Regions from separate parts of the Oceanobacillus sp. FSL K6-2867 genome, predicted to be linked through region 2. Evidence: riboswitches for the same ligand, from Rfam matches in the RefSeq annotation. Region 2 holds a riboswitch; each other region holds the start of a gene.
The links. A riboswitch is a leader RNA that binds a small molecule or an ion and turns the genes downstream of it on or off. The one in region 2 is predicted to bind S-adenosylmethionine.

Region 1 (11,212 bases), 520 kb from region 2:
AGCAGCACACACAAAGGAAATGCTAGATATATCGGTAGCTGTGTATGAAAAAGTAGGAAAAGAAATGGGCTTGATTTAAGTACGAGATGTGAATCTGCATAGAGGGGAATTATGCGATGAAAAAGATTCTGGTTACTGGTGCTTTAGGTCAAATTGGCTCCGAGCTGACAGGAAAATTACGAGAAATTTATGGGACTGATCAAGTAATTGGAACAGATATACGGAAATTTGATGGGATCGATGAACAAGGACCATTTGAAATAATGGATGTTACCGATATAGAACAAGTTGTGAATGCAGTTAAAAAGCATGGTGTAGATACGATTATGCATCTGGCAGCACTTTTGTCGGCAAAAGCAGAAGCATTTCCGAAAGTCGCTTGGAATATTAATATGGGAGGATTGCTCAATACATTAGAGGTTGCAAAGGAATTTAAATTACAATTTTTTACACCGAGTTCAATTGGTGCTTTTGGTCCCACAACACCACGGGATAACACACCGCAAGATACGTTACAGCGGCCAACGTCAATGTATGGTGTTAATAAAGTAGCTGGTGAGCTTTTATGTGATTATTATTACCAGCGGTATGGGGTAGATACAAGAGGGGTCCGTTTTCCAGGATTGATATCTTACGTGGCTCCGCCAGGTGGTGGTACAACAGATTATGCAGTTGAAATCTATTATGAAGCGGTAAAACATAATGCGTATGAATCCTATATTGCTGCAGGCACCTATATGGATATGATGTATATGCCAGATGCATTAAATGCGATTGTTCAATTAATGGAAGCAAACCCAAATAAATTAATTCATCGAAACGCTTTCAATATATCGGCAATGTCTACAGATCCGGAGGATTTATCGAAATCGATTCAAAAGCAGCTGCCGGATTTCAAACTGACGTATAAGATTGATTCGGTTAGACAGCAAATTGCTGACAGCTGGCCAAATTCAATCAGTTCTCAGGCGGCAATAGAGGAATGGGGATTTAAGGCAGAGTATGATCTGGATCGTATGACAGTTGATATGCTCGATAAGATAAGAAAGAAATCATATAGCTAAAGAAAAAAATAAGAGAAGACGTCGTCTTAGGATATCTTCTCTTGGTATTTTACGCATACATTTCTGCAATTTGTTTTTGCAGTTTGCGATCTTGTACGTATTCGTCATAGCTCATCTCTTTATCGATAATACCTTTTGGTGTAATTTCGATTAAACGATTTGCAATACTGTTAATGAATTGATGGTCATGTGATGTAAACAGAATGGACCCTTTAAATTTAATCAATCCATTGTTCAATGATTGAATCGATTCTAAATCTAGATGGTTGGTCGGTTCATCAAGCATTAGTACGTTTGCGTGTGAAAGCATCATTTTCGACAGCATACAACGTACTTTTTCACCACCAGATAGCACATTCGCCTTTTTCAGTGCTTCTTCACCGGAAAACAGCATTCTTCCTAAAAATCCGCGTAAAAATGTTTCTGTCTCATCTTCTGGAGAATATTGACGAAGCCAGTCAACAAGGGTTAAATCCCCATTTTCGAAGTATTTCGAGTTATCTTTAGGGAAGTAAGATTGAGATGTTGTAACACCCCAATGATACGTACCTTCGTCAGGATCCATTTCACCTGCTAAAATTTTTAATAAAGTCGTTTTGGCGATATCATTTTTTCCAACGAGGGCAACTTTATCATCTTTATTCATCGTAAAGCTGATATTGTCTAAAATTTTTACCCCTTCAATCGTTTTGCTTAATCCCTCAACACGCAATAGATCATTTCCGATTTCGCGTTCAGGTGTAAAAGCAATGTACGGGTATTTCCGGGAAGATGGTTTAATATCATCCAACGTAATATTATCGAGCATTTTTTTACGAGATGTTGCCTGCTTCGATTTTGATGCATTTGCACTAAATCGAGCGATAAAGGCTTGCAGCTCTTTAATTTTTTCTTCCTTCTTTTTGTTGGCATCCTGTGCCATTTGCGTAGCAAGCTGACTGGATTCATACCAGAAATCATAGTTTCCAATATAAATTTGGATTTTTCCATAGTCAACATCAGCGATATGCGTACATACTTTATTTAAGAAGTGTCTGTCATGAGATACTACGATTACCGTGTTCTCAAAGTTAATTAAAAATTCTTCCAGCCACTGGATTGCTTGAATATCAAGTCCGTTTGTCGGCTCATCGAGCAGCAGAATATCTGGGCTGCCAAATAACGCTTGTGCAAGTAAAACTTTTACTTTCTGATCAGCAGTAAGCTCTGCCATCTTCATCGTATGAAGCGATTCTTCAATGCCAAGACCTTTTAGCAATACAGCAGCATCTGATTCAGCTTCCCAGCCGTTCATCTCAGCAAACTCGCCTTCCAGTTCTGCTGCACGCATACCATCTTCCTCTGAAAAATCAGCTTTCATATAGATAGCATCTTTCTCTTGTTTAACTTTATATAGTTTTTCATGTCCCATTAAAACCGTATCAATCACTTCATGGTCCTCATAAGCAAAGTGATCCTGCTTTAATACAGCAAGTCGTTCGCCAGGAGACATAGAAACGTTCCCTGACTGTGCTTCAACTTCACCAGATAGCACTTTTAGAAAAGTCGACTTTCCCGCGCCATTTGCACCAATCACACCATAGCAGTTTCCAGGAGTAAACTTAAGGCTTACATCTTCAAACAGCTTTTTATCACCATATCGTAAACTAACGTTAGTAACAGTTATCATTCTGGGTCTTTTCCTCCAATAAAATAAATAGTAATCATGGTAAGCTTACGTTATTTGACGCAATTTTGCAAGAACCCGACAGCATGATTTACAAATTGGTAATGTTTTGTAGGTTTTCTATTTCATTGTTCTATAATATGCTATATTAATAGGAAGTTACTATTGTAGACCATTCACCTATGGACAACTTTTGCTTGTTTGCACAGACGATATAAAAAGCGAACTAATGTATAATGATGGATTATGTGTTTCCTTCGCTAGAATTGTCTCACCTCCTATTACTAGCATAGTTTATCGAAACGTTAATGTTGCACTAACCAGTTCGGGAGAGTGTAGGGCGGTGATTACTGCACATATTTTGCCAGTAAGCTAAGCGGCAGTTTCTTTTACATCCGAGCTGAATACAATGTAACCAGGAATTTGGAAAGCGTGGAGAATATTAGAAGTCGATTGAAGCTTTTATTTGTTCAAAATTTATATACCGATTCACACCGTAAAAGTGGCAACATGAAAAATAACTTGTATATTTGTCCATTTTTTGTAATAGTAGTACAAAAGACTATTAGAAAACTTGGCATTCGCTAAGCTTTCAGGCGAATGCCTTAGTTGCACTTATGCAAGTAGGAAAGCTTTATGCTTTCCTACTTGCCAAATAAAAAATCAATTTGTTTATCGCCCATAAGTGGAAAGGAGGGGAAGGCATGGGTGAAAGGATTATTTATTTCCTTTTTACCGATACAGGCAGTTATCTGTCAAAAGCAATAAATTTTTATACGAAGAAGTCATTAAACCATGTCTCTATCGGTTTTGATCCGCAATTGAAGGAATTGTATAGCTTTGGAAGAAAACAGCCGAGAAATCCGTTTATCGGCGGATTTATTAAGGAAGACATTCATAGTGAATTTTTAAAGCGTTCTACCTGTGAGCTATACAGTTTTAAAGTTACGGAAGAAGAATATGAAGGCATTCTTCTTAATATAAAAGAGATTGAAGCAAAGAAACAGCTTTATAAATATAATTTCATTGGTTTATTTGGTGTTATGTTTGAAGTAGAGATTAATCGGAAATTCGCGCTATTCTGTTCCGAATTTGTGGCCACAGTACTGCGGGATATGAAGAGGTTTCAATTTGGGAAGCCGATTAGCTTTATTACACCAGCAGATATTCGAAGCTACCCAGGAATGCAGCTCATATATAAAGGCATTCTTGGTGATTATTCAGAACAGAAAGAGCCAGAAAAAGTAATACAAGACCAAGCGGTAACGAAGCAATCATTTATTTTTCTAATATCTTCCCGATTTAAGCGCTTGGGTTTAAAATAAACAAAAAAGAACCATCTACAAATGTAAATGGTTCTTTTTGCTATTTAACTGTAAACTAAGAGCGAGTGTGGTGCCCCTTTGAATTTACCATGGACCGAGCATTTCCAATCCCAGTGTTTCATAAGGAACTTTTAACCGAAATGCAATATTGTTTGCTTCCAGGTCAATGTTTTCAACTGCAACTTGAAAATTACTGCGGATGTCCATATCTGTAACAGCCACATAAATTTCTTGCTCTTGCGGATTGACAGTAACCCAATCTGGCATTGGAAGTAAATCAGCCATATATTCCATGATCTTTTTGTTTGGGAGTTCTAATAACCCAACTGATATGGATTTTTGTTTTAATACAAGGTCACCGTTTTCCTGAACCAATGGTTCCAAATGAACGGAAAGTGGGACTGTGGTTGAAAATACAGGCAGTTCCCCGATTAAATGGACGTCTTCATCTAGTGAGATACGATAGTAATGCTCTGAATCCCCAAGTAATTGTTCAATATATGCATTGACAAGATTATTCAGATTCTGTTTGGAAGTTCGTATAATAAACTCAGAGCTTTCTTGATCGCCATGCCCATTGCGGACAGGCACTTTATTTTCCGGAACAGGTCCAAATAAGAGTGCGAGAAGCACTGCAATAACAATACCATTAAAAATCAGTAAGCCGTAGAAAGCCTTTTTCCATTTGTTATTTTTCAAACGCTGTTTTCTATCTGACATAGCGTTCATCCTTATCTTCTAGACGTAATATAGTCAAGTACTCGTTCGGCTATTAAATAATAGCCTTCATAATTTGGGTGAAAATTGTCTTCGGCAAACAGGTTGGTGTTTGTCACTTTAAATAAATCTTCTGTTGGAATAAAGGTAATATTTTCATATTCACTGGCAATGCTGCTGCTTGCAGTGTTCCATTTACCAACAATTAAATCGAGCTCTTTAATATCTTTAAAATATTTTTTAAAAGGGTTATAAAAGCCGACAAGGTATATATGAGTGTCTGGATTTAATGCAGTAATCTTATCGAATATTTGCCGAATTCGGGTTTCATAGTCTTCCATTTCAGCAACAAAGTCATCGATAACGAGGTGCATAATGTTTTCTCTCGCTATCTTCATAATATCATTTGCACCAATCGTAATCAGTACTAAATCAGAATCCGCAATTGCATCACGTATTTCTTGCTTCTCTAAACGCTTAAGCAATTGATCTGTCCGGTTTCCCCGCTTGCCGAAATTATCAATTTCTACTGTTTGTAACCCATCATTAATTGTTCTTTCTAATATTCCAATATAGCCGCCTTGCTCCGTTTCATCCCCAACGCCTTGGGTGAGTGAATCCCCGATGGCAACAATCTTTGTTTCCTGATTGCTGAAGAAACTAACTGTACTCTGTAGTGCTCCAGATATACTTGGTGGTAATCCAGGTTGTTTTGTTTCTTTCTCTTGTTCTTGTTTCTCTTCATTAGCATCCGATTTATTGTCCTCGTCCTGTTCTTTTTGTTCTTGTTCCATATCATGCTCATGCTCAGTTGCAGGCTCCGTAATTGTCTTCTGTGACTGCTGCATAAAATAAACCATTGCAAATCCAATAACTAAAAGGGAAAGGGCTATATAAACATACTTTTTCAAGTTCATCACACCTATGCAGTTATCTCTTAATATAATATGGAAAAAAGGCTAATTTGTCCGCTTTATAATTATTCGAAGAGGATTTATAAATTATATACCCTTTCAATCATCCTGTAAAAATTAAGTTAAAGAAAATCATCTGAAGTTCTTCTGTTCTTTATATGTAATGCTCGTTTCCCACCATTTCAAGGCGGTAGTTGTTGTTATTGTGAGCATTTTTTTAGAATACATCCTTTATAAGTTTAATCAATAATATAAGAAGTTAAACTTGAAGTTGTTCTCAATTACACACCGTTTTTATTACATGGTAGATATAGACTTCACAGAATGTAGTTCAAGAAGCGTCGGGTCACCCTAAGGTGCGCGAAGTGTGTTTCTGTAGCGGGTATACGCACAACCCATAATTGCACATTAATCCAAATCCATCGTTTCTTTTAAATACGACAATAACGAAAATAAAAGCTTAATTAAAAAATCGCCCTCTGGATAGAAGGCGATTTAAATTTTGGTTTGCTCTCTTTGGGTATATTCCCATTTCGATGAAGAAGTAAACCTGATCGGTATAATTGTTAAACTGTAACAGTATTTTGCGTGTTATTGCTACGAAGCTGAAGTGCTAATGTAGCTGGATTGACTTCCGTAACAATAATTCCCGCAGCATTTGCATGCTGAACTGTTTGATTTGTGCTTGCAGCTCCCTCAGCGAAAATAAACTTGATTTCTTTATTTACCAACTGTTCAATAACTGCTGCTGGCAGTTCTTTATTGTTAATCCATAATGCATCAACAGGAGATGTAATTACAGATAATTCATTGGCAGGATCATTTTCTACAGGCACAATCTCAAAGCCAAGTTTTTCTAATGATTTCGTTTCATTCTGATCAATACCGATGCAAGCAATAATCTTTTTGCGTACACCTTCAGTGCGATCAAATGGAGAAGAAAGCAAGCCGTTAATTGCATTGTCATCGGATTGTTGTGCTTCTTGATTAACTCCTGTTGCTTTACCAATTGCCTGCTCTAAATCTGCCAGAACATCTTCCACAGCTTCTAACCCAACCGACAAGCGGACGAGCTCTTCGGATACACCACTTTTCTTCAAGTCCTCTGCACTTAGTTGCTGATGTGTCGTTGAAGCAGGATGAATAATTAAGGATTTGGCATCTCCGACATTTGCCACATGTGACCATAGCTTCACATTGTCGATTAGTTTTCTGCCTGCATCACGACCGCCTTGGATACCAAATGTAATAATGGAGCCATACCCGTTCTTGAAATATTTCTTAGCAAGATTATGGGATGGATGTTCCTTCAAGCCAGGGAAGTTAATCCATTCCACTGCTTTATGTTTTTGTAAATAGGCAGCTACTTTTTCTGCATTTTGATTGTGTCTTTCAATTCTTAGATGAAGTGTTTCCAGTCCTTGCAGGAATAAAAACGCACTTTGCGGACTCAAGCATGCACCGATATCTCGCAATAATTGAACACGCAGTTTTGTAATAAATGCTGTTGGTCCAAGATCCTTATATTTTAAGCCGTGATACGTTTCATCAGGCTCCGTGAATCCAGGAAACCGATTGTTATTCCAGTCAAATCTTCCGCCGTCAACGACAACTCCACCAATTGTTGTACCATGACCGCCAATCCATTTTGTTGCGGAATGAATGACTATATCAGCGCCCCAAGTGAGTGGTTTTGCGATATAAGGAGCAAATGTATTATCAATAATTAATGGAATGCCATGAGCATGCGCAATGTCAGCAACAGTTTCAACGTCAAAAATGTAAAGGCTTGGGTTGGTGATAACTTCACCGAATATAGCTTTTGTTTTATCGGTAATTGCAGCTTCAAATTCTTCTGGTTTTGTACCATCGACAAATTTTACTGTAATTCCGTAGCGTGGAAGAGTTGCTGCAAAAAGATTGTACGTCCCTCCATATAAGTTGCTGTCCGCGATAATTTCATCTCCAGCTTCCGCGATATTCAAGATTGCTAGTGTAATAGCAGCCATTCCAGACGATGTTGCTACAGCACCAACTCCATCCTCCAGCTGGGCAACACGCTGTTCGAATGCATCAACGGTCGGATTCATAATACGAGAGTATATATTACCTGGTTCTGCTAAACCAAATAAGTTTTGAGCGTGCTCTGTATCGCGAAAAACATAAGAAGTTGTTTGATAGATTGGAACAGCACGTGCACCTGTAGTTGGATCAGGCTGCTGCCCTCCATGAAGTAATACCGTTTCTGGCTGAAATTGTGACATAATAAAAATCCTCCTTAAAATGTTATATGTTCTTGAAGAGAGATAACGAAAAAGCCCTCTTCCTAAGAAGAGGGCGTATGTACGAACCGTTCCTCCTCTTATCTACCAGGCTTTTAACCTGTAGGATTTAGCACCGTTACAAGCAAGTTAATGCCTTAAGGTTGCTGGGCTTCATAGGGCCTATTCCCTCCGCCACTCTTGATAAGAGATGTTGCATTATTTAAGTTATTGTGAGTATACAATGAATTTTATTTTCTGTCAATGCTGTTTTCTGAAAAGTTTAAAACAAACTGGCTGTATGTTTAAGATTAACCAGATGCTAAAGATGTATTTTAGTGTGTCCGCAAACGACGCTGCGAATTTTTATAAATAGAAGCCATATATATAAATAAGGCGGTCCATATAAAAACAAATGTAATGAGATGTGCCTGGGAAAAAGGTTCATTATAGAAAAACACACCGATTACAAGCATCATTGTAGGCGTGATATATTGCAAAAAACCTACCATCGCTAGAGGAATCTGTTTAGCGCCACTAGAAAATAATAATAGAGGAACAGCGGTAGCAATACCTGCCCCAATTAAAAATAAGTTCGTAACCGTGATAAATGGCGTAAATGAAAATGAACTGCTCGGTATAAGCCATAAATAAATAAGTGCTGCTGGTGTAATGAGCAACGTTTCGATTGTCAGGCCGGACATTGCGCTGACATTCACTGTTTTTTTCAGCAATCCGTATAATGCAAACGTGGTTGCTAACAGCAAGGAGATCCAGGGAAATACGCCAAAATTGAATGTTAAGTAAAACACACCGATAGCTGCTAGAATGAAGGAGAGTAATTGACTTTTCGTCACTGGTTCTTTCAAAATGATAACTCCTAATAAAATACTAATAAGCGGGTTGATATAATATCCAAGACTTGCTTGCAGGATATGTCCTTGAACAACTGCCCAAATAAATAGAAACCAGTTTAATGTAATTACAATCGCGGCCGCTGTAATCCCGAATAATTGCTTTTTCTTTTTGATAATTTGCCGACACTCCTGTATGAAGTGGTTCCATTTACCAAGAATAATGACGAGAAGCAGCATGAATACAGCTGACCATGCTATGCGATGTGCTAGAATTTCTCCAGCTGGAACATATTCAATTTGCTTCCAGTACATGGTAATAATTCCCCATAAGAGGTAGGCGCTGAACGTATAGATGATGCCAGTTTTCGAATGCCGATTATCCATTATTATCCCTCCTAAGCGGATTTTTTGTTAATATTCCTATTATGTTAGATGGAATTTGCCAATTTAGCAATCACTTAGCTTATCTTTGATCCAGAAAACGCTTTCCTGTGTGAGTTATATTCGATATGATAGATATGAGTATAAGTAACATCTATAGAAGGGGGTTTACGGATGATACAAAAACAAAAACGTTTTGAAACGGCTGTTATCCATGAAGGCTATGATTCAAAAGAAATGCTTGGAAGTCTTTCCACACCCATTTTTCAAACATCTACCTATTCATTTGAAACTGCCGAGCTAGGAGAACGCCGCTTTGCAGGTGAAGAATCGGGTTATATTTATTCACGGCTGGGAAATCCAACCGTGCGTGTACTTGAAGAACGGGTTGCAAGCTTGGAAAAGGGCGAGGCCGGGCTCGCATTTGCTTCAGGAATGGCGGCAGTATCAGCTGTTCTCATTGCATTGACAAAAGCAAATGACCATATTATTTGCTCCTCAGGATTATATGGTTGTACATTCGGATTGTTGACGATGATGCGGGAAAAATATAATATAATGACTGATTTTTCAGAGATGAAATCAAAGGAAGAGCTTCGCAGTCTTATTCGGCCAGAAACCACTGTCATCTATGTAGAAACGCCGATTAATCCAACAATGCGTTTAATTGATTTGAAGCAAGTAGCAGAGGTTGCAAAAGAATATGGTATTCCAGTTGTGGTGGACAACACATTTTCATCTCCATATTTACAGCAACCATTGGAATTAGGATGCGATATTGTCCTTCATAGCGCAACGAAATACATTGGCGGTCACGGAGATGTAATTGCTGGTTTAGTAGTTGGCAAAAAATCGTTTATTGATATGGTTTCGCAAACAACACAAAAAGATATTGGCGGCGTGATTTCTCCATTTGATGCATGGTTATTGCTGCGTGGCTTAAAAACATTGCCAGTTCGTTTGGATCGTCACTGTGACAATGCCCAAAAAATTGTCGAGCAGCTGAAGATGCATCGAAAAATCGCTAATGTATATTATCCCGAAGACGAAGAAAATCGGGATTTCTCGATTATGAAAAAACAAATGAAACGCGGTGGAGGAATTATTTCCTTTGAAGTGAAAGGAGATAAAAGCCAAGCACAATTACTATTGAATCAATTGGGCTTTATAAAGATTGCAGTCAGTCTAGGAGATGCCGAAACGTTAATTGAGCATCCTGCTACAATGACACATGCAAGCATACCATACGAAGTGCGCCAGCAAATGGGCATTACGGATCAGCTTATTCGGCTTTCAGTTGGATTGGAAGCGTGGGAGGATATTTGGGCTGATTTGGAACAGGCATTAGAGCAATTATAAGATAAGCAACGCTCCTTTTACATACACGCCAAATGTTAATTATTTTCTAGCATGGCGTGTATTTTATTTGTTCTATGATAATAGAATTGGATAGGAAGAGAAGGGATTTCAACCTGGGTTTATATAAACTTCTAACTAACTGCTAAGGTATGTGTAAGCCCCGCCGTCCGGGATAGCTCCGGGCGGATGCTTTCCGTGGGCACGACTTCAGCCTCTCCGAAAGAAAACCACTTCCTGCAAGACTTCAGACACGTGCTGTTCCCACAGGACAAGGAATGCTTCGTCAGCATTTACATCCTATTTTCGAAGAGTCACCGCCCTCCGCTCACCCGGACTGGTTAAAATGAAAACTTTGTTTATGTTACTACTGTGGAATGTAGCAAAGCAAAATTAGCGGAGCGAGTATACGCACATACCGTAATTGCACTAATCCGGAGTTTCTTTCAAACGCGAAAAAATTCCTTACTATGTTTTATCTTTTCTTGGATAGGCTAAATAGTATGCATGAAACATTGAAAAAACAGCGCATCACTAACCTGGATTAAATTTCTGTGCTATATTAGATAGTGGAAATATACGTTTAGAGGGAGATTGATACGATGGGAATACTGTCGTTTTTACTCGGACTTATAATCGTTTTAAATATTGCATTGGGTATTTCTATTGTA
Region 2 (11,212 bases):
TATTTAAGACTTGTTCTCCTTGGATTGAAAAAGTGGATGCCGTCCCACCATTTTTTTCAATAAGTGCAGCAATCATATCTGATCGACGGGCGGCTGCAATTCCAATTCTTTTGCCTTCGAACCCCTTCAATGTACATCCTCCTTATGAAAAAAAGCTGTTCAGCCATGCAATTGTTTGCCGTTGCTTACTTGGGTCTAGAAATACTTCAGAAAGCAGTTCTTTTAACAATTGCTTTTGTTCCATTTTATTTAGTACCGACCGTTTAATTAATTGGCGGCTTTCAAATAAAAATTCAACGTACGTTTCATAATTCTCGTTATAGATGGTTTGCAGCTGTTCTTTAATCTTGCGAGTAAGCTGTGGACTGGCGCCATTGGTTGATATACTGATGGCCAGTTTTCCCCGTCTGAAAGCAGAGGGGAATTCTACATTACCTTTTACAGCATCTGCTGCAGCATTGACGAGTGCATTTGGAGGGGCTGCCAGAATAATGGACTGGTTCACAATTGGATTATTGGTAGCGACGATGATAAGAAATGCTCCATCAAGATCATTTGGTTCAACGTGCTTTTGAATCCACTTTATCCGTCCCTTTTCCCAGTGAACGCGAACTTCTTTCCCGATCTCTGGACTGATAACAGTAAGCTGCGCACCGCTCTCCAGAAGCGTTTGAATTCTTCGGCCAGCTACATAGCCGCCTCCAACAAGAACAATGTTTTTGCCGCTTAAATTAACCATGAGCGGTGTTAATGGCATTTTTGTGCACCTTCTTATTTAAATTTGATAATTGCTAATGACTGCTTCATATGCCCGTTCCTTTAGTGCATCCACCATATATGGATGATCACCAAGCTGCCGGCATAGTAGAACGTCAGTGCTGTTCCCGGGTAGATTATTTATTTCCTTTTCTAAAAAACGCATGAGTACACCGGTAAACCATAGGTATGGTACTACAATGATTTTTTGATAACCTTCCTTTAAGGAACTCTCAATTGCTTCATGAAAAGAAGGTTCACAGACTGCTAGATAACAAGCTTCAACTGGCATATCTACCTTTTCCTGTAATGCATTGCCGATTTCCTCTATATCCAGCATAGTTTGTGGGTTACGACTGCCGCGGCCAACGAGAAGCACCTTTGCATGCGAATGATTTGATGTATACACCTCTTCGATTCGTTCTGTTAAAATAGCTGCAAAACGCTTCTGTACACCTAGTGGCTTTCCGTAGGTGAAGGTGATCGTTTTGTGTATAGCTCTCGCTCGGTTGATTTCTTCAGGTATGTCTGTATAATAATGGCCGGCACTTAGGAGCAATACAGGCACAATTGATATCCTTGTAGCACCTTGTGTAACTAAGCTTTCTATTCCCTGAGATAAATTCGGTTCGGCCAGCTCTAGAAAACAAATTTCCTGGAGCTCGACATTAACCAATCTTTTTACTTTGGCAATGCAAGCAATCGCTTCGGAGATTGCTTCCCTGTTTCGGCTGCCATGGCTTACATATAGAATTGCTTGCAATGCTGATCCCTCCAGTTCATCCGATAATTGCTTGTGGGGTAAAGTGCTTTTCAATGGAAGCTTCCTCAAACCATCTTAACTGCTTTCTTAATGTGACAACCTCCCCAATAATAATCATGGAAGGGTTTTGAAAGGTAAGCGCTTGTTCTGCAATGTTTGCAAGTGTACCGGTTATTGTCTGCTGCTGTTCTGTTGTCCCCCAGTGAATCAAGGCAACTGGGGTAGAGGTTGCACGGCCATATCGAATCAGCTTTTCACAAATGTCTGGCAGGCTTTTAACCCCCATATAGATGCAAAGTGTATCAGATCCTTGAGCTAGGTTCTTCCAATATTTTTCATTGGATGGACCATTTTTACTTACGCCGGATATAAAGGATACGGATGAGCTATAATCTCGGTGTGTTAGTGGAATGCCTGCATAAGCAGGTGCGGCAGATCCAGATGTGATTCCTGGGATAACCTCATAGTCGATGTCATTTTGTTTCAGGACTTCTGCCTCCTCGCCGCCTCTGCCAAAAATAAATGGGTCTCCACCCTTTAAGCGTGTAATAACCTTACCTTCGCCAGCATAATCCAGGAGTAATTCATGTATCGTTTCTTGTGAAATAGAAGGATGATCAGGACTCTTTCCACAATAGACCAATTCCGCATAATCGGGAGCCTCATCGAGTAATGCTTCATTAACGAGACGATCATATAAAATAACATCGGAGCTCTGAATCGCCTTCAATCCTTTTACGGTTATCAAATCCGGATCACCAGGTCCGGCGCCAACTAAATAAACTTTTCCCACAAGGTCACTTCCTTTCTTTAATTCAGGTTGCTATCTACTTTTGAGCAGCTGACGTTGCATGGAAGTCAAGCCCGGAATGGACCTTCTCAACGTATCCTGCCCGAATGACAAAGTCACCAAAATGTTCTCCTTTATATCGTTCCTTCGCATATTGGAAAAGAATTGGACGAAGGGAATCTAAAATTTCTTTTTCTCCGATATTTTCCTTGTAAAGCTTATTTAAGCGGCTGCCATTGAAGGCACCACCAAGGTACATATTATATTTCCCAGGTGCTTTCCCAATGAAAGCAATCTCTGCAAGACCTGGTCGGGAGCAGCCATTCGGACAGCCTGACATACGAATAACGATTTCTTCTTCATGGAGTCCAGCTTCATCCAGAATTCCTTCCATTTTATCCAGCAAAACTGGGAGATATCGCTCTGATTCAGCCATCGCAAGGCCACAAGTCGGTAAAGCAACACAGGCGATCGAGTTTCTTCGCAGCCCTGATAAATGCCTTCCTTCAGTAAGGTGATATGTTTCAACCAAATCGGTAATTTCCTGTTTCTTCTCGTCTGTAACATCCGCGATGATAAGATTTTGATTGGCTGTAATTCGAAAATCGCCTGTATGGACTTTGGCAATTTCCCGTAACCCAGTCATCAGCTCATATCCTTCAATATCTTTCACTCGTCCATTTTGAATAAACAATGTCAGATGCCAACTGTCTTTGCCTTTCACCCAGCCATAGGTATCGCCATTTGATTCAAAATGATAGGGACGTGGCGCCTCCAGGTTCCATGTCAACCTTGAGTTCAATTCATCCTTAAACCAGTCAATCCCTCTCGCATCAATCGTATATTTGAAACGAGCATTTTTTCGATTGGAGCGGTTGCCGTAATCACGCTGAATCATCACGACATGCTCTGCCACCTCTGTGATCTTCTCTGGCGCACAGAATCCAATTACACGAGCGATTTGTGGGTAAGTTTTGGTGTCACCATGTGTCATTCCCATCCCACCACCAACAGCTATGTTAAACCCTTGCAGTTTTTCATTTTCGATAATGGCAATGAAGCCTAAATCCTGTGAATAGATATCGACATCGTTAGAAGGCGGTATAGCGACACCAATTTTGAATTTTCTTGGCAAATAGGTCGGCCCATAAATTGGCTCTGTTTCCTTTATTCCGCGGCTATCGACTATTTTTTCATCATCCAGCCAAATCTCATGATATGCATTTGTCTTTGGTAATAAATGATCACTGATCTTCTTGGACCATGCATAGACCTCTGAATGGTAATCCGATTGCGCCGGATTTACATTACACATCACATTTCTGTTTATATCCCCACAAGCTGCAATGGTTGTCATAAGGGCTTGATTCATTTCCTGCATTGTTTTTTTCAAATTTCTTTTTAAAATTCCGTGCAATTGATAGGTCTGTCTAGTCGTGAGCTTCATTGTCCCATTTGCATACTTTTGTGCAAGCTCATCCATGACGAGCCACTGCTCAGATGTTGTTACGCCACCAGGTGTACGTACGCGAATCATAAATTGGTATGCAGGCTCCAATTTTTTCCGCCTGCGCTCATCCCTTATATCTCGGTCATCCTGCTGATAGCTCCCATGAAACTTTAGCAGTTTGTTATCATCATCAGAAATTGCTCCTGTAATTGGATCCTCCAGTCCTTCAGCAATCGTTCCTCTTAAAAAATTACTATTCTCCTTCACCTGTTCCAATCGATCTAACGGACCGTTCTGTTCTGCTAGCTTATTTTTATCCATCCCCTAATTCTCCTCCTCTTAACCTTCATTGCTTTTAATACACGTCACGTTGATAACGCTTTTGCCTGCGCATTTCGTTTAAGGCAAGCTCTGCTTCATCGTGGCTTAAGTGACCTTCCTGCTCGAGAATGGTGACCAATGTTGTATGAACATCGCTGGCCATATGCCTTTCATCCCCACAAACATAGATATGTGCTCCATCTGCAATCCATTGATAAATGTCCTTGCTCTTTTCCAGCATGCGATGCTGTACATATACCTTTTCATCTGTATCCCGGGAGAACGCAACATCCATTTTCGTTAATACGCCTTCCTTGAGCCATCGTTGCCATTCCACTTGATAAAGAAAATCGGAATCAAAATGCTGATCTCCGTAGAATAGCCAGGTTTTGCCGTTGTGTCCGATTTCCTCACGTTCCTCTAGGAAAGAACGGTAAGGGGCAACCCCTGTTCCAGGACCAATCATGATTACGGGTGTATCTATATCGGCAGGGAATTTAAAATTCGGGTTCCGATGGATATATACTGGAATCTGCTCACCAGGCTCTACACGATCAGCGCATTGCCCCGAGCAAACCCCAGCTTGAATTTGTCGATGTGCAGGATATTTTACGGCTCCAACAGCAATATGAACCTCGTCAGGGTTTGCCTTGTAGCTGCTTGTAATCGAATATAGCCGAGCCGGAATCTTCCGCAGTATTTGAATGAACTCAATAGGAGCAATGTTGTTCGGGCGATAATCCCTAACGAGATCAAGCAAATCTCTGCCATTGATATATGTTTTTAGGTTTTCTTCATTATCCGGCTGCAGTAAATCTTTTAACCTATCATGATTAAAAAGCTGTGCAGCTTTTTGCAGTAAAGACTTTGTTAATCTGGAAATTTCATAATTGGTTAATAGAGCTTCCCTTAGGGCACGCACCTCGCCTTGCTTATTGATTTGGACGCTTGTTTGAGGATCCCAGCCCATCTCTGCAATTAAATCATCTACTAAAGCAGGATTGTTTTTCGGAAAAATACCAAGGCTATCACCAGGCTCGAACTCGAACTTTGACCCTTCCAGTGACAATTCAAGATGGCGCGTCTCCTTATTCGAACCGCGTCCGTTAAGGTTTAAATTTTCGAGCACTTCGGCATGGAATGGGTTTGCTTTGGAATAGATAGGCTGTTCAATTATGGATGTCTCGGATAACGAATCTGCCTGTGTTGTTTCATGTGTATCTTTCATTTCCTGTAAGATGCCTAGTACACCATCCATCCATTCTGCTGCAGGCTCATCAAAGTCCAAATCACAATCGACTCGGGGATAGAGCCTTTCACCTCCCAATTCCTCCAATCGCTTATCAAACTCTTTACCGGTTTGGCAAAAGAATTCATAGGATTCGTCACCGAGAGATAAGACTGAATATTGTAGATCCTTTAATTGTGGTGCCTTTCTGCTATGAAGAAATTCATGGAATGTTCGAGCGTTATCTGGTGGGTCCCCCTCTCCATGGGTAGCCGTGATAATGAATAGATCTTGAACTTTTTTTAAGTCTTTTGGTTTAAAGTCATCTAAAGCAGCAATTTTGACTGGGAAGTCTTGTTCCTTAATCCTCTGTCCAAAGCGTTCAGCAAGTGACTGTGCATTCCCTGTTTCAGATCCAAAAAGAATGGTAACCTGCCTCAGTTCTGTTTGATTTTTGGCATTATGGGATTGACCGAATGAATCAATGATAAAACTTGATTGGGTGTTTTGAGGGACGGTTAAGTATCCGCTCAGCCATATTCGTTGTTCGTCGGTTAATGTTGAGAGAATATGATTCAATTTCTCCGACTGTTCTTGACTAAAAGGACTATTAGTAACTTGTAACTGCAAAGCTAATCACCTCTCAAGAATATTTTTAATTTAGTCTACTGATGTTATTTGCCTATCAACAATATAACCAATGTATACATAGCTGTTTACTATGTTTAATGCCTGGGATTATTGCTCGTATTCCGATATAAGATACGATTTAATCGTTTTGAGTTGTAGAAGTATGGAGACCACACTCTGTTTTATTGAATCCGGACCATCTTCCTGTACGAGAATCGCCTTGGTCCATAACTTGTGATGTACATGGAATACAGCCTATACTTGGATAATTCTGGTCGTGCAATAGATTATAATCCAGCTTATTTTCTTGGATATAATCCCACACATCCTTCCATGTCCAATGGATCAATGGGCATATCTTTATCGATTGAAACCGCTCATCCTTATTTATAAAATCAGTCTTGCTTCTTGAAGGGGACTGTTCCCTGCGAAGACCTGAGATCCAAGCGGGAGCACCACTTAGAGCTTCTTCAAGCGGTTTTATTTTTCGGATATAGCAGCATTGATCAGGTTTTCGCTTCCATAATGCGGATCCATGTTGCTTAGCCTGTTCTTCCAAGGTTAATTCGGGTTTCTTTAAGTGAATACGAAGGTCTGGATACTTTTTCTTCACCTTGTCAATCAAATCGTATGTTTCCTGAAAATGCAGATCCGTATCGAGAAAAACAATAGCGGCATCTTTTTGTATCTTGGAAATCAGATCTACCAATATAACGCCTTCAGCACCAAAACTACAAGCATAAACAACACGGTCACCATAAGTCTCGTAGGCCCACTGTAAAATCTTCAAAGCGCCTTTGGTCGAATCCGCAGGTAACCAATTTTTAAAAGGATCTCCATTGAAATTCGTATAGCTAATCGAATAATTATCCATCCTTAAACCCTCCATAAAAATAATAATCCCTCTTCTTTTATGAAAGAAGAGGGATATGAATTTTATCCTGACTAGGACTGGAATTCACTCTTCTTATCTTTCAGACTATCCGTCTGTAGGAATTGGCACAGTATTTGTTTAAACCTGTTGCCGAGGTTTCAAAGGGCCCTTCCCTCCACCTCTCTGGATAAGAGTATAATTAATCCGAGTAATATAATCTAAATTATGTGTATTATATATGATTAAAAATCCAAAATCAACCATTTTTTGAAAAAATAAATTAATTTCAAAAGAAACACTAATCAGAATGGGGGGCCATATCTTTGCTTAAAAAGTAAATACCTGGTTGCAATAATACAATTTCTTTACATTATTCGACAATCCATTTTTAAACCTATAGAGCTATGGTAGATTGATAGAATGAGTTTTATAAAAATGCCATAGTGCTTTATATAGATTTACATGATTAAAAGGAGAACTAGAAAATGTTTTATCATACAAGTACGGAAAAGAAACTAGAAGCAATAAAACGTAAACGGAAATGGAGCTTTTTAAGCAAGACGGCAATAATGACATGTTTAGGATTTGGGATTACCTTAAACCCTGTACAGGCAGAGGACAAACTGGAAACAATATATCATGTGTACATAGATGGCGAGCATCTTGGAAAGGTTGATGATCAGGATCTTGTTCAGCAAGCAATTGATGATAAACTGGCTAAGCATCAGAATAATTATGATGCTATTGAGTTAACCATTGGCGAGGACGTCACCTTCATCCCTGAAATGGTTTTTAATCCGAAATACAATAACGAAAAAGCAGCAAAAAGGCTGGACGAGCACTTAACCGTAATGGCAGATGCAGTGGAATTGAATATTGCAGATGAAACTGTTGGTTATTTTAAAGATGAAGAAGCGGCTGAAGCAGTTCTTGATGCATATACGACAAAGTATGCGGATGAAGACGAATGGGAAAAAATCGAAGCTGACAAGCAAAAGGCTGCAGCTGATAAAGAAGCAAAAGAAAAGCAAGTTCAAGATAAAAAGGTTCCTGATGTTGGAGAAACACTTGTTACAGATATTGCATTATCGAAAGAGACTGTTATCTCCGAGGAAACTGCAGATCCAGATGAAATTTTAACGGAAAAACAAGGTATAAAAAAGCTGGAAAAAGGGACGCTTCAAGACAAGGTGCATACCGTTAAAGAAGGAGAAGTGCTAGGGGAGATTGCTGAAAAGTATGATCTATCGACGAAAAAATTGCTGGAGCTGAATTCTGATTTAGCAGATGAAGCTGTATTGAAAATTGATCAGGAAATCAACGTAATGGAATATAAGCCATTTGCACAAGTTGTAGTGACAGAAGAGCAGACAGTTGAGGAATCAATTGCATTTGAAACGGAAGTAATTGAATCAGAGGATATGTATAAAGGCGAAGAAAAGGTAAAACAAGAAGGCGAAGAAGGGAAAAAAGAAGTTCTATATGAAATAGAGAAACGAAATGGCAAGCAAGCAGCAAAAGAAGTTCTGGATGAAACGATCACAGAAGAGCCTGTAAATAAGATTGTTATCAAAGGCACTAAAGTGATTTCGTCACGAGGAACTGGGGATATGGCATGGCCAGCAGTCGGTGGATATATTTCTAGTCATTTAGGAGAGCGCTGGGGGAAAATGCATAAAGGAATTGACATTGCACGCCCAAGCAATCGCAATATTTTAGCTGCCGATAATGGTGTTGTCGAGTCTGCTGGCTATAATAACGGCGGATATGGCAATAAGATTGTGATTAATCATAATAACGGCATGAAAACAGTCTATGCCCATTTATCCTCTATCGATGTCAAAGTCGGGCAGGTTGTCGAAAAAGGCAGCAAAATTGGCGTGATGGGTTCAACGGGAAATTCGACAGGAATTCACCTTCATTTTGAAGTATATAAAAGTGGAAGTCTCGAGAATCCGACAGAATATGTAAGTAAATAATAAGAAGGTCGGCTCTGCCTGAGCCGGCCTTCTTCCTTTCGACAAAATAAGTAAAAGGATAGACGTTTCCTAGGTAAAGACAGATGAGCAAAAGTACGGTAGAATAGAATGAAGGAATGGATAAAAAGGAAGTGAAATTAGATGGCACAAAAAATACTAGTTGTAGATGATGAGCAACCAATTGCAGATATATTAAAATTTAATTTAGAAAAAGAGGGCTATCAAGTAATCATAGCAAATGATGGTGATACAGCTATCGAGCTTGCTGAAAGTGAGAACCCTGATTTAATTCTATTGGATATTATGCTGCCAAATAAAGATGGAAATGAAGTACTTCGTGAAGTGAGAAAGACACAGACAATGCCAGTTATTATGTTGACGGCAAAGGATTCAGAAATTGATAAAGTGCTTGGACTCGAGCTTGGTGCAGATGATTATGTGACAAAGCCGTTCAGCAACCGGGAGCTGATTGCACGCGTAAAAGCAAATCTGCGCAGGCAGCAGGTTCCAGATGATACGGTGAAGGCAACAAAGGATATTGTTATTGGAGATCTTGTTGTTCACCCGGATGCATATGTGGTTTCGCGAAAAGGCGAACAAATCGAGTTAACGCACCGTGAATTTGAACTATTGCATTATTTAGCTCGCCATATAGGACAAGTAATGACAAGAGAGCACTTGCTTGAAACTGTTTGGGGCTATGATTACTTTGGAGATGTCCGCACGGTTGATGTTACCGTACGCAGACTTCGTGAGAAAATTGAGGAGAATCCGAGTAACCCAATGTGGATCGTGACAAGACGGGGTGTAGGATATTATTTACGCAATCCTGAGCAGGAGTAGTTGCGATGAATAAAGTTGGTTTTTTTCGTTCGATACAATTAAAGTTTATTATTATTTATATCTTATTATTGCTGCTTGCAGTTCAGGTGATTGGATCATTCTTTAGCATCAGACTGGAGGATGATCTAATGGGAAGCTTTAAAACTTCCATTAATGAGCGGGTGGAGCTCTTAAGCTATAACCTCGAACAAGCTTTTGAACGAGAGCGAAATGAAGAGGATGGTGACATACCTTTACAGCAAGAGGTACAGCAAATTGTTGAAGATATAAGTACCGATAATGCAGCTACAACCGTACAGGTAATTGATAATCAGCGGCGTGTTTTGGGAACGAATAGAATTAATGAAATGGACGAGATTGGAAAAAAATCAACACAGCCTCTAGTTCAGCAGGCATTATTTTTTGATTCCCAGCAGAAAAATGAGTTTGAAGATAATGGAGAAAGTGTGTATGTCCAGGTAGAACCAATATTTGATTCAGAAGGCTTGGCTGTTGGGGTTATTTATTTTCAATCCTCATTGGAAGGCGTATACGATCAAGTAGAAGGCATTAATCGCCTCTTTTTCCAAGGATCTGTACTGGCAATTACGATATCAGCAATCCTTGGGGTGCTTGTCGCACGTACCATTACAAAGCCGATTAAGGAAATGAAAGAGCAAGCTCAGATCATGGCAAATGGGGATTTCACACAAACACTTAATATATATGGGAAAGACGAAATCGGCCAGCTGGCTGAGACCTTTAATGATTTGAACAGCCGGCTGAAGCATTCGTATGCAACGATTGAAGAGGAACGGAGAAAGCTAAGCTCCGTCCTTTCCAATATGTCCGATGGTGTTATTGCCACAGATAATAGTGGGGCGATTACATTAATGAATGAAGCTGCAGGAAGATTGATCGGTAATAATCCAGAAGAAGTTATTGGCGACTTTCTATTGGACATTCTGCAGCTCGAAGGTAAGATTATCGATATAACGGATTTGCAAGATAGTGGATCAATGATTATCGATTTCAGTGATGATGATAGTCCTTTCCTGATTCGGGCAAACTTTTCAACTGTATTGGATGACGAAGAGGAAATAACCGGATTCATTACGGTAATTAGTGACGTAACCGAGCAGGAAAAGGTGGAACAAGAACGACGTGATTTCGTATCCAATGTTTCGCATGAACTGCGGACACCATTAACAACAATGAAAAGCTATCTGGAGGCACTTACCGATGGAGCTTGGGAGGATAAAGACATCGCTCCGAAGTTTCTAAGTGTTGCGCAAGGTGAAACAGACCGGATGATTCGCATGGTAAACGATTTGCTTCAGCTTTCGAAGATGGATTCGGATGAGCTGCCGATGCATAAGGAACGCGCCGAATTCGCGGGCTTTTTCCATCATGTGATTGACCGGTTTGAAATGAATTCCCCTGAAAAAATAAAACTCGTTCGCGAAATTCCAGATGTACAAAGCTATGTATGGATGGATAAAGATAAAATGACACAAATTCTGGATAATATTATTTCAAATGCGATTAAATATTCCCCAGAGGGTGGATTAATACGTTTAAAACTTGAAGTAAAGCGTC
Region 3 (11,212 bases), 530 kb from region 2:
TGCACAGGAAGCATCACAAACCATCTTGATTGGCTTTGCCGACATGTTCCTGCCGGCAATTATTGGTTCGTCAATTGAAGCAGAAATTACTCGCTTCATCATTGCTGCATTATCGGTAACACAATTGATTTACATGTCTGAGGTCGGCGGTTTAATTCTAGGAACAAAAATTCCGGTATCCTTTATGGATCTCGTTATTATTTTCTTATTGCGTACGATTATTACATTACCAGTTATAACGCTTATTGCACATTTTATCTTTTAGAAACAGCGAAGAAGCAGGCGATCATTCTCGATCGCCTGCTTCTTTTTATGTTATGAAAAGGGGGTTATTAATTCATACGTTTTAGTTAGCGTTTAGTTTCACTATTTTTGTTCAGCTTTCTGTTTGGGTCGAGCTTCTATTTCGTTCACCTTTTAGCACCTGTTTCAGCAAGGAAGCTTTTCCTTCAATAAATGGCTGCCATACTCCTAGAATTGGTTTGCTTGAAAGCACAATAACAATTAAAGCTGCAATTGCTGCAAGTCCGAGAACATCGATAATTCCATTTACCTCAAAGTAATTGTTTTGACGGAAATACTGCACGATAAATCCGTGAAGCAGATAGACATACAATGTACGCGTACCTAACTTTGTAATCCATCCAAAATTTTTATGTGGTATCCAAGCAAGAATACTGACTACCATTATCGACGCTACAACATAAAACAGGAACCTGGCAACCCCTCCGTACTGCTCCAATCCTAAATCACCGTAAGAGCTGGATGAAAGCAGCCATCCTGTATTAATATCCGGCAAGTAGTAAATTGCTACTGCTAAGAGTGTCATAACGACAACAGACGAGATTCTTACCAATCGATGTTTCACCCACATAATTTGCTTTTCCGTTAGCCAATAACCGATAAGAAAGAATGGAAAGAAAGCAAATGTGCGGGAAAGACTAAATGTATGCCCGATTTCACCGAAATAACCAACAACAAGCCCCACGAATACTGCTAAAGAGATACTTAATAGAGCCGGAAGTTTTTTGTACCAGCTCAGTAAAATATGCCAGCTGAATAAACTAAACAAGAACCATAGTGACCATTGTGGATAAAAAATCCCTGCTTGCCAGCCTTCCTTTCCAATATAGAAATAATAAATAGTGTATAGAATTTGAAAGATCAGATATGGAATTAATAAGCGTTTTGCCAGCTTAAAAATATACTCCTTATTCCCTGAACCCTTTGCAAAGAATCCGGACAATAGAATAAAAGCAGGCATATGGAATGTGTAAATCCACATATACAGTGTGTTCATACCATTTGAATTACTAATAAACGGCTGAATAATATGCCCAAAGACAACTAAGAAAATCAATAACACCTTCGCATTGTCAAAAAATGGATTACGTTTCATCACTTCTCATCCTTCTTAATTATGTCGGTTTACATTGTAATAACCACTCTACCCCTTTTTTATGAAAAAATCATAAAATATGAAGTAATTTCATCAATTTGTTAATAGTTTGTAAGCATTGTGAAAAATTGAAGCAGCTTTGTAATCCTCGTGGTGAATGCTGGAAAGAGAACCAATAAATAATTTTCCAATTCCGCGCCTCCTCATTTTATTCCAAATATCAAGTTTTTTATCCACAAGCATCTGCTTTTGCGTAATCACAGATTAAGCCATAAAAAGAACGCACCAGTTAAAATTGGTGCGATCTTTTTGTCCATTGAATTAGCTTAGATTCGCTTCTAGCTCAATCTGCACATTGCCTTTTAGGGCCCGCGAAATCATACAGCTCTTCTCCGCTTTCTCCACAAGCTTGCTTAATTTCCGATGCTGTTCATTTGCAGCGCCAGCTTTTAACGAAACGGTTGGACGATGAATAATTTTTTTATAAGTGAATACACCGTTTGTTACATCCACAATTCCTTCTGATTCCAGTGACATATAATCAAGCGGCAAATCTGCGCGCTCTATCATCGCTGCTAATGTAATGATATAGCATGTTGCCGCAGCACCTAATAGCATTTCATCTGGATTGGTCCCAATATTAGGCCCATCCATTTCTTTCGGTATCGAAATTTTGGTTTGCAAATTTCCTGATTCAATATATCCGTCACTATTCCGTCCGCCAGGCCAGCTTGCTTGTAAATGAAAATGATGCTCTGCCATTTCAATCACCTCTCCTGCTTCCATTTTAACCTATGCTTTCTATGAAGCAAAAATAAAAACAGTAATCCTTATACCAACACGGCTTATATAAATGGAATGAAACCTTTTACGTATACTAATCGTAATAGGAGACAGACCCCTTAAAAGAAAGGCCGGATAACCAATGTTCAGTGAAAAAATGAATCAATACACAACTATATATAAAGAACTGCATGACGGCATGAAATGGAAGGTATCCGATAAACGGATATTAATGGCTATTGCCTCTCTCTATGTTATGAACAAAAAGAAATTTCATTTTGATGCATTTCTGCAGCTTGCTGATCGCATAAAGGCCAGGGCTGGCTTCTTTTCGCCGCTGAAGTCCACTTCTCGATTTACTACTGCTGCAGCACTTGATATAAAATTTGATCATCCAGAAAATCAAATTAATACCCTTTTCATGTTATATGATAAATTAAGAAAAGCTAAATTCAGTAGTGGCGTGTACACCTATTTAGCTGCATCTACCTTGCTGACGCATGCGAATCACATGGAAAAAGAGGAGCAGACAATTGCCCGGGCAAAAAAAATCTATGATAGCATGAAACAAGACCATATCTTCCTTACAAGCGCAAGTGATTATCCGCTTGCTGTATTGCTTGCGTATGAGGACCGTGATGACATTAATGAACAGATGGAAAAATACTATGATTCATTAAGTCAAAATGGTTTTCGAAAAGGAAATGACCTGCAGTTTCTAAGTCATATCCTTTCATTGGATACGAGTACGACTATTGATCGTCCCGTTCGTCGTGCTGCATCCATAATGGATAGCTTTAGAGAAACAGGTATTAGACCAAAACCTATGTATTATCCTATTATCGGCATGATTAGCCTGTTGCCGGAAGAGCAATTTCAGATAGACGAAATTTCAAGGATGTTTAATGAATTAAATAATGAAAAAAGCTTTCGTTGGCAAAAGGATATGAATTTGATTACAGCAGTTTCATTCTATGTAAATGAAAAAATCACTAATAAAAGCCTTGCAGCCACAACCATCCAAACGACATTGGAATCTATTCTGCAGGCCCAGCAAGCCGTTATGATTGCAACGATTGTCTCCACCACTGCAGCCACCAATGCAGCAAATAATGGCAGTAATTAATGCGAGAGAAAAGCACTCGATTCCTAAAAAGGAAGTCGAGTGCTTTTATTCATCAAGCTTCTTGTTTTTGGTTATCTTTCTTACCAGAAGCAATCCAGCCAACAACTGCTACTAGTATTAATACACCATAGAAAGTGATTTTCCAAAATGTAGAGTGTGGGAATTCATATGGAATCCACGCAATATCTGGATGCGCCAATACCAGCACAGCAAGCTTTACACCTACCCAGCCGACAATAACAAAGGCTGCTGTTTCTAGGCCTGGTCGTTTATGGAGCAAGCCAACAAAAATATTTGCTGCAAAACGCATGATAATTAGCCCAATCATCCCGCCGGCAAATATAACAGCAAATTGCCCAGTATCCAGACTTCCAATCGTTCCTAAACCTGTCGCCGGAAGGGCTACCGCTAAGGCAACTGCTGCAAGGATCGAATCCACCGCAAATGCTAAATCAGCAAACTCGACTTTAAGAACAGTAAGCCAAAATTCCTTTTGAGAAGCCTCACCATCTGCATTAAGCTGAACACTTTTTTGCTCTTTTTCATGATCGTCTTCGGATTTCGGTTTATATTTACTGTATAAGTTCTTAATCGCAATGATTAACAGATATGCTGCACCTAATGCTTGAACCTGCCAAAAGTCCACCAGAAATGAAATTACAAATAATGATCCAAAGCGTAAAACAAACGCTCCTGCTAACCCGTAAAACAAGGCTCTTTTTCGTTGTTTTTCCGGCAGATGCCTTACCATGATAGCCAATACTAATGCATTATCAGCAGCTAAAAGCCCCTCCAACCCAATCAAAACAACTAAAACCCATAAGTATTCCAAAATTAATTCTGTTCCCATGTGCACTCTCCTTAAAATGTAATTTCATCAACAGGGAAAAGCACACAAAAAGAGACCTTTACCTGCTGATGGTAAAGGTCTCGCTAACAACGTTCATTGCCAATTAAGCCGGAGACAATATCTCGTAATGACGACTTAAATTGTACAGCTACTCCCCTTTAGGAAATATTAAGTTACTCATATTAAACCCTATTTATCGCAAAATGTCAAATTTCCTTTGGGTGATTGTACAATGGATGTTGGAAGCACTCCTTAGCTTCGTACCAAGCGAGTTTGTGACCTTTACAGCATGGACCAGCGTGATGAACATCATCAAAAATATAATTCCCTATTAAGCAAAAGATAATCAGCTTTTATACGTATCATCTCTATGAAAGGTCGCATGCCGCAAATGAACAAATCCCAGACAGTTTTTTAGTTTTTTTCTAAAATACCCGAAATAATTCGGTCCATTGTTTCTTTTAATGAGGCTAGCCTTGCTTCACTATCCGCTTTACTTTTCCCGCTTACACCATAATAGCACTTGATCTTAGGCTCTGTACCAGATGGGCGCAAGCATACCCATGCATGCTGCTCTAAAATAAACTTCATCATATTTTCCTGTGGCAAATCAATTGTTTCTTTTCTAGCTTCCTTCATTAAAGTTCGCTCGCTTGATAAATAATTTTCCACTTGTTCAACTTTTATTCCTGCAATTTCTTGTAATGGATTGGAACGGATTTCATCCATAATTTTAGCGATTTGCTCCGAACCTTCCTTCCCTTTTAACGTTAAGGAAGACATCCCCTCTAAGAAATAACCATGCTTCTCAAATAAAACATCCAGTGCGTCAAATAGCGTTTTTCCTTGTTCCTTCCAGTAATAGGCCATTTCTGTTGCCATCATAGCAGCTTGAACTGCGTCTTTATCTCGCGCAAAACTGCTAATTAAATAGCCATAGCTCTCCTCAAATCCAAATATAAAAGTCTCGCCAGTTGCGTCAAATTGATTAATTTTCTCGCCAATATATTTGAATCCTGTTAATGTATCAAGTGTTTTTACATCATATGATTCTGCAATTGCTCTTCCAAGCTCTGTAGAAACAACCGTCTTAATCATACGTGGATTTTGGTAAACCTGTGGATTGGTATGCGACAAAATATAATCGAGCAATAATGCTCCAAGCTGGTTTCCTGTTAACACTTGGTATTCACCAGCTTTATTTTTAACTGCTACTCCTAAGCGATCAGCATCCGGGTCCGTTCCGAGCAAAATATCAGCATCCGTTTGTTTACCAAGCTTTATTGCCATCGTAAATGCTTGATGCTCTTCCGGATTTGGTGATGCTACCGTAGAAAACATCGGATCAGGTTCAGCTTGCTCTTTTACAACCGCTACATTCGGAAAATTAAGCTGTTCAAGTCCTTTCGTTACTAAGTTATAAGCCGTTCCATGCAAAGGTGTAAAGACAATCTGAAGATCCTTTTCCTGCTGATGCACAGTCTCGTCCATTTTTGTCATATGGTACAAACGCTCAAGGTACGCATTATCGATTTCATAACTAAGCCAATTAAGCAGGCCTTTTTCTTCTAATTCTTCTTTTTCCATAAACGGCACTGTCAGCTCATCTTCCGTCTTTTGGATCGACTCTATGATTAGACTTGCCTCTTCTGGAACAATTTGAGCACCTGTTTCATTGTACACTTTAAATCCATTGTATTCCGGCGGATTATGACTTGCAGTAATCATGATTCCTGCAACAGTTCGCAGATAGCGGACAGCAAAGGAAAGAAGCGGTGTTGGACGCAATGATTCAAAGATATGTGTTTTTATTCCATAGGAACCTAGCACTTTTGCCGATTCAACAGCAAATTCCTTTGACATATTTCTGGAATCATAGGCAATAACAACACCTCTGTCACGTACGTTAACCTGATTTGCTAATAAATAGTTTGCAAGCCCGTTAACAGCTTTCCTTACTGTGTAAATGTTCATCCGATTAACACCAGCGCCAAGAACACCTCGCATCCCACCAGTGCCGAATGTTAATTCTTTATAAAATGCATCTTCCAGCGCATGCTTATTATCTTTAATCTTATGTAATTCTGTTTTTAAATCTTTGTCGAGATCTTCAAATGAATCCCATTTTTGATAGACTGCTTCCCAATTGTTCACAACATTACCCCCTGCCATTATATATGTCAAAATTTTAGCATACTTTTATGCTTTATACTATAACTCTTTATCATAATATCTGGAAGTCATTCATAAAGATTGCCTGCAAAATACCCCTCCAAAAATTACGGGATGAGTACAGATCTTCTTTTTTAAGCAGTACCATTCTACATCTTAATTGTACCTTGTTCCTTTATGAAAGGAATGCTTTTGCTATAATAGATATAACTAATCAATTGGGGGTATAATCAATGACAAAGCAGCAACTGCTAGCAAAGCTGGATGAATTGAAATCCGATTATGTTCGTATTCAAAGTGATATGGACAAGCTGGAATACGTTAAGGGCAGAGTCTCCTCTGCAGAAGAGCAGTTAATTCGGTTGGAGGGTGAGATTGCGGAAGTGAATCGCCAGCTGGAAGAAATAGATGAATAATCAAGGACTAAAGCATAATCGCCTGGTTTATGCTGGAATAAAGCTTAACTTTTTATAAAAATATTTACTGTTTTAAAATTTGTCTTGACTTTTTTAAAAATTTGACTTATTGTATGTGATAATAAAAATAATACCGAATATTCTTATCAAGAGAGGTAGAGGGACTGGCCCTGTGAAACCTCAGCAACAGACTTTTAGTACTGTGCTAATTCCAGAAGCGTGAAGCTTGAAGATAAGAAGAGTACTTAGCACACAGCCAAACCCTCTTCTTATTTTAGGAAGGGGGTTTTTATTTTCACTATTTAACTTGCCCAGGCATAACAACCAATAAAAATCAGAAGGAGGAAAAATGATGAAGCGAAGTTTAGAGGAACGTTTAAAAGAAGGAACTGTAATTGCAGGAGAAGGTTATTTATTTGAATTGGAACGAAGGGGATATTTGCAGGCAGGATCCTTTGTTCCTGAGGTGGCTCTGGATAATCCTGAGGCATTGAAACAGGCATATAGGGATTATATGAATGCTGGTTCTGACGTTGTATTAGCTTTTACATACAATGCCCACCGGGAAAAAATGCGGATTATCGGTAAAGAAGATTTATTAGAGCCTTTAAACAGAAATGCCATTCGTTTAGCAAAAGAGGTTGCAAAAGAGCATCCAAAAGAAGAAGCGCTGGTAGCTGGAAATATATCGAATACTAATATTTTCAATCCAGATTTACCTGAATCAAAGGATAAAGTTAGAAGTATATTTGAAGAGATGGTGAAATGGTGTAAAGAAGAAGGTGTCGACTTCATAAATGGTGAAACATTTTATTATCATGAAGAGGCGTTAATAGCACTAGAGGAAATCACCAAACAAGGTCTGCCAGCAGTTATTACATTAGGATTAATGGGTGAGAATATATTAAGAGATGGTTTCACCGTGGAAGAATCCTGTAAAATACTTTCTGAAAAAGGCGCATTAGTGGTTGGAATGAATTGTTTCCGAGGTCCCGAAACGATGCAGCCATACCTTGCTGACATTCGAAAAAATGTAGATGGATATGTAGCAGGATTACCAATTCCATATCGTACTACAGAAGAAAATCCAACATTCTTTAACTTGCCCGATGGAGGATGCAGTTGTCACTTACCTACAGAAACAACTTTTCCTACTGCCCTGGATCCGCTGTACCACAACCGTTACGAGCTAGCTGAGTGGGCGAAAGAGGCAAAAGATATAGGCATTAATTATATTGGACTTTGCTGTGGTGCCTCACCAGCGATGCTGCGGGCAGTGGCAGAAGCTGTAGGCATTGAAACAGTTAATTCGAAATACTCTCCTGATATGGAGAAGCACTTCTTGTTTGGGAAAGACAAAACACTTCAAGAGCACAATTTAAATTATCGACTGAAAGCCTGATAGATTAATAATATGTGGAAGCCTAATTTCTCAATTAACACGAAGGAATTAGGCTTTTTTCATCGTTTCCTGTGCCATAAATTGATTCAGATACGTTATCCCTAAAGCTATAATTGAGCTTTCTTTCATTCCATACTATACTCCTGAAAATAGAAATAGCGGGCAAGGTCATTCATCAATGGTCTTGCCCGCTAATCTTAGTATGTTTTCCTACTCGTTTAATGAACGATTGCTTTCCAATTTTGCTTGAATTTTTGCCTGCTCCTTTGTAGGTGGAGTCAAACTAATGATTTTATCGCCTATCGCAGGAACAGTACGCATCTCCTCAGAGAAAAACTTCAATTGTCCAGAAGGCTTGATTAAATATAAGAAAATGGTTGATGAGTCTTTCTCTGCTTTATATGCTTCAAAGTTGAATTGCTCTGTCAATGTTGTTTGACGGAACACATAACCAATCTCAATTTTTTCAATCAATGTTTCCAGCGGAAATTTTTTATCGAATAGAATTCTTCCACCTACCTTGGAAACGACTCCTTTTGCATAGCCGTTATCAAGCTGGTTGAATGGACTTGCTTTAAACACGTTTGTTCTGCCATACTCTGGCAGGAATGTCGTACAGATTAAGGAATTAAATGCTCGGTCATCTGTCATCGCAAGCAAGTATTCATACGGAATAGTATCTAAATGATGTTCCGTTTGTTCGGAAAGTATATCCCCGTAATAAAAAGATACACCCGACTTTCTAGCTAAACTTAAATGTTCCCATGATGAATCAATAATCATAACTGGAACATTAACCTTCGCTAAGGACTTGGATAATTCAACAGTAAACGGATTACTGCCAACAAGCAGCACACCTGGTTTGCCTGTCATGGATAAATCTAATTTCTTTGCTAGCCAGCCGATAGAAAAGCCATGGGCCAAAACGGTGAAGATTACAAGTGCAAATGTTAATGTTGTTAAGATAGAAGCATCCTCATATCCCGCCTCGGCGAAAACAGTCGCAAAGTAGCCTGATACTGTTAATGCAACAATCCCTCGCGGAGCAATCCAACCAACAAGTGCACGTTCATTAAAGGATAATCCTGTACCAATCGTTGCTATAAAAATGGATAATGGACGAACAGCAAACATCATTAATAGAACATAACCAATAATATTCGGACTGAATATATGCAGAATGGTGTCCATTTCCAAGGAAGCTGTAAGCATAATAAAAATCGTTGATATGAGCAGCACAGAGATATTTTCTTTAAAATGGCGCATATCAGAGATTGAACTAATCCCCATATTAGCTAGTGTTATTCCCATTGCTGTTACAGATAAAAGCCCTGTTTCATGCATGACTTCATCTGCTGCTGTAAAACAAAAGATAACAACGACAACCACTGCCGGAGATTTTAGGAATTCAGGAATATGTCCTGTTTCAAACATCCATCCCAAACCACGCCCCAGCGCCCAACCAAGAATAATCGCAAATAAGGAAGCTGCGAAAAACATAAAAAGCTGCGTACCATCAGGGTCAATTGCCGTAATAAATGTGATGATTTCAAAAGCAAAGACTGCCAGTAACGCACCAATTGGATCAACGATAATTCCTTCCCATTTCAGAACTTTAGCAGGTCTTGCTTTTAATTTTGACTGTCTGAGCAACGGCATAATGACAGTTGGTCCGGTTACTATAAACAAACCACCAATAACAAAAGCTACCGCCCAAGAAAGACCTGCAACATAATGAGCAGTTAAAGATCCGAGTATCCATGCAATAAATGCCCCAACCGTCGATATTCGGAAAATCGATTTCCCTACACCACGCAGCTCGCTAAAGCTCAGGTTTAGGCTCCCTTCAAAAAGAATAATTGCAACCGCCGCCGAAATAATCGGACTGTACATCGGTCCAAAGCTCTCCTCAGGGTTTATAAATCCAAAAATTGGACCAACTAATAATCCGGTAATGGCCATTACGACAATCGCAGGTAATCGATAACGCCACGCTACCCATTGTGATCCAATTCCAAGTAAACCAATGATCATGATTTCAAATAACAATGAAGGAACCATCTCAACCCCCCTAAGCAATTTTTATAAACGTTATTTTATAGATGTATCCATGAAATGTAAATGATTTGAGCGTTTTTAGTAAATGATGAAATATAAAGGTAATTATAAAATATTATATAGGTATGCTGGTTGTTCATTATAAATTTAATATTGGTTCTGTAAGCCAGTCCGCTGCAGCAATTCACAACGGGCATTGACAAGTACTAACAGTCTTGTTACGATGATTCTCGTTGTAAAATTTACGGAATCATTTATTTAAATTGTCTGATAATAGGCTAAATTTTCAAAATACAACAAAAGTAGAAGTTTAATTTACTTATATATCTCGGAGGCTTTATGTTATGAATAAAGATACATTTACGATTGGTTTTATGCTCTTTGCTTTATTCTTTGGAGCGGGCAATTTAATATACCCGCCAACATTAGGGATTGACGCAGGAACTGCTTATTGGGCTGCAATAAGCGGCTTTATTATTACTGGGGTTGGATTGCCAATTCTTGCTGTGACTGCTATTTCTTTTGTTAAAAATGATGCAAGGGAATTATCGGACCATGTTCACCCATTGTTCGGATTGATCTTTACTTCTATCATTTATCTGGCAATTGCCCCGTTTTTTGGGATACCACGGGCAGCTACGGTTGCATACGAAATGAGTATTGAACCATTTACAAAAGGAAGCTCACCAATTGCATTATTTATTTTTACAGTTATTTTCTTTATACTTGTTTTTTTATTTAGTATCAACCCATCGAAAATGGTAGATCAAATCGGTCAGTATCTTACTCCAATTTTATTAATCGCTATTATTGGATTAAGTGTTGGCAGTTTCCTCACCTTAGATACTGCCTCGCTCACACCGACTGAAAAATATCGAAACGGCCCCTTTTTTACTGGCTTTATGGAAGGGTATTTGACGATGGATGCGATTGCCGCCCTCGCATTTGGGATTATCGTTGTAAATGCGTTTAAAGAGCGGGGCATCACAACTCGAATTGGCTTGAT

Region 1: it holds a riboswitch for S-adenosylmethionine, as region 2 does, so the genes downstream of both, NSQ77_RS12965 (O-acetylhomoserine aminocarboxypropyltransferase/cysteine synthase family protein) here and NSQ77_RS10585 (phosphoadenylyl-sulfate reductase) in region 2, are expected to answer to the same signal.
Region 3: it holds a riboswitch for S-adenosylmethionine, as region 2 does, so the genes downstream of both, NSQ77_RS13015 (homocysteine S-methyltransferase family protein) here and NSQ77_RS10585 (phosphoadenylyl-sulfate reductase) in region 2, are expected to answer to the same signal.

Annotation. Positions count from the first base shown of each region.
Region 1 covers NZ_CP150144.1:2,638,429-2,649,640, forward strand. Annotated here, with positions in the region: gene NSQ77_RS12935 (glycine C-acetyltransferase) at 1-79, shown strand, start outside; gene NSQ77_RS12940 (NAD-dependent epimerase/dehydratase family protein) at 117-1,064, shown strand; gene NSQ77_RS12945 (ATP-binding cassette domain-containing protein) at 1,114-2,733, opposite strand; gene NSQ77_RS12950 (hypothetical protein) at 3,435-4,055, shown strand; gene NSQ77_RS12955 (YpmS family protein) at 4,140-4,775, opposite strand; gene NSQ77_RS12960 (SGNH/GDSL hydrolase family protein) at 4,787-5,689, opposite strand; gene NSQ77_RS12965 (O-acetylhomoserine aminocarboxypropyltransferase/cysteine synthase family protein) at 6,253-7,950, opposite strand; SAM riboswitch class I at 8,046-8,158, opposite strand; gene rarD (EamA family transporter RarD) at 8,283-9,188, opposite strand; gene megL (methionine gamma-lyase) at 9,360-10,544, shown strand; gene cls (cardiolipin synthase) at 11,144-11,212, shown strand, end outside.
Region 2 covers NZ_CP150144.1:2,122,575-2,133,786, forward strand. Annotated here, with positions in the region: gene NSQ77_RS10555 (uroporphyrinogen-III synthase) at 1-130, opposite strand, end outside; gene NSQ77_RS10560 (NAD(P)-binding protein) at 143-757, opposite strand; gene NSQ77_RS10565 (sirohydrochlorin chelatase) at 776-1,519, opposite strand; gene cobA (uroporphyrinogen-III C-methyltransferase) at 1,536-2,312, opposite strand; gene cysI (assimilatory sulfite reductase (NADPH) hemoprotein subunit) at 2,347-4,080, opposite strand; gene NSQ77_RS10580 (assimilatory sulfite reductase (NADPH) flavoprotein subunit) at 4,115-5,938, opposite strand; gene NSQ77_RS10585 (phosphoadenylyl-sulfate reductase) at 6,078-6,812, opposite strand; SAM riboswitch class I at 6,903-7,006, opposite strand; gene NSQ77_RS10590 (peptidoglycan DD-metalloendopeptidase family protein) at 7,298-8,791, shown strand; gene yycF (response regulator YycF) at 8,933-9,634, shown strand; gene walK (cell wall metabolism sensor histidine kinase WalK) at 9,640-11,212, shown strand, end outside.
Region 3 covers NZ_CP150144.1:2,656,943-2,668,154, reverse strand. Annotated here, with positions in the region: gene NSQ77_RS13050 (YjiH family protein) at 1-265, shown strand, start outside; gene NSQ77_RS13045 (acyltransferase family protein) at 377-1,399, opposite strand; gene NSQ77_RS13040 (OsmC family protein) at 1,721-2,161, opposite strand; gene NSQ77_RS13035 (DUF4003 family protein) at 2,325-3,308, shown strand; gene NSQ77_RS13030 (TerC family protein) at 3,361-4,158, opposite strand; gene NSQ77_RS13025 (phospho-sugar mutase) at 4,573-6,312, opposite strand; gene NSQ77_RS13020 (SE1832 family protein) at 6,564-6,746, shown strand; SAM riboswitch class I at 6,887-6,985, shown strand; gene NSQ77_RS13015 (homocysteine S-methyltransferase family protein) at 7,099-8,148, shown strand; gene NSQ77_RS13010 (sodium:proton antiporter) at 8,359-10,209, opposite strand; gene brnQ (branched-chain amino acid transport system II carrier protein) at 10,551-11,212, shown strand, end outside.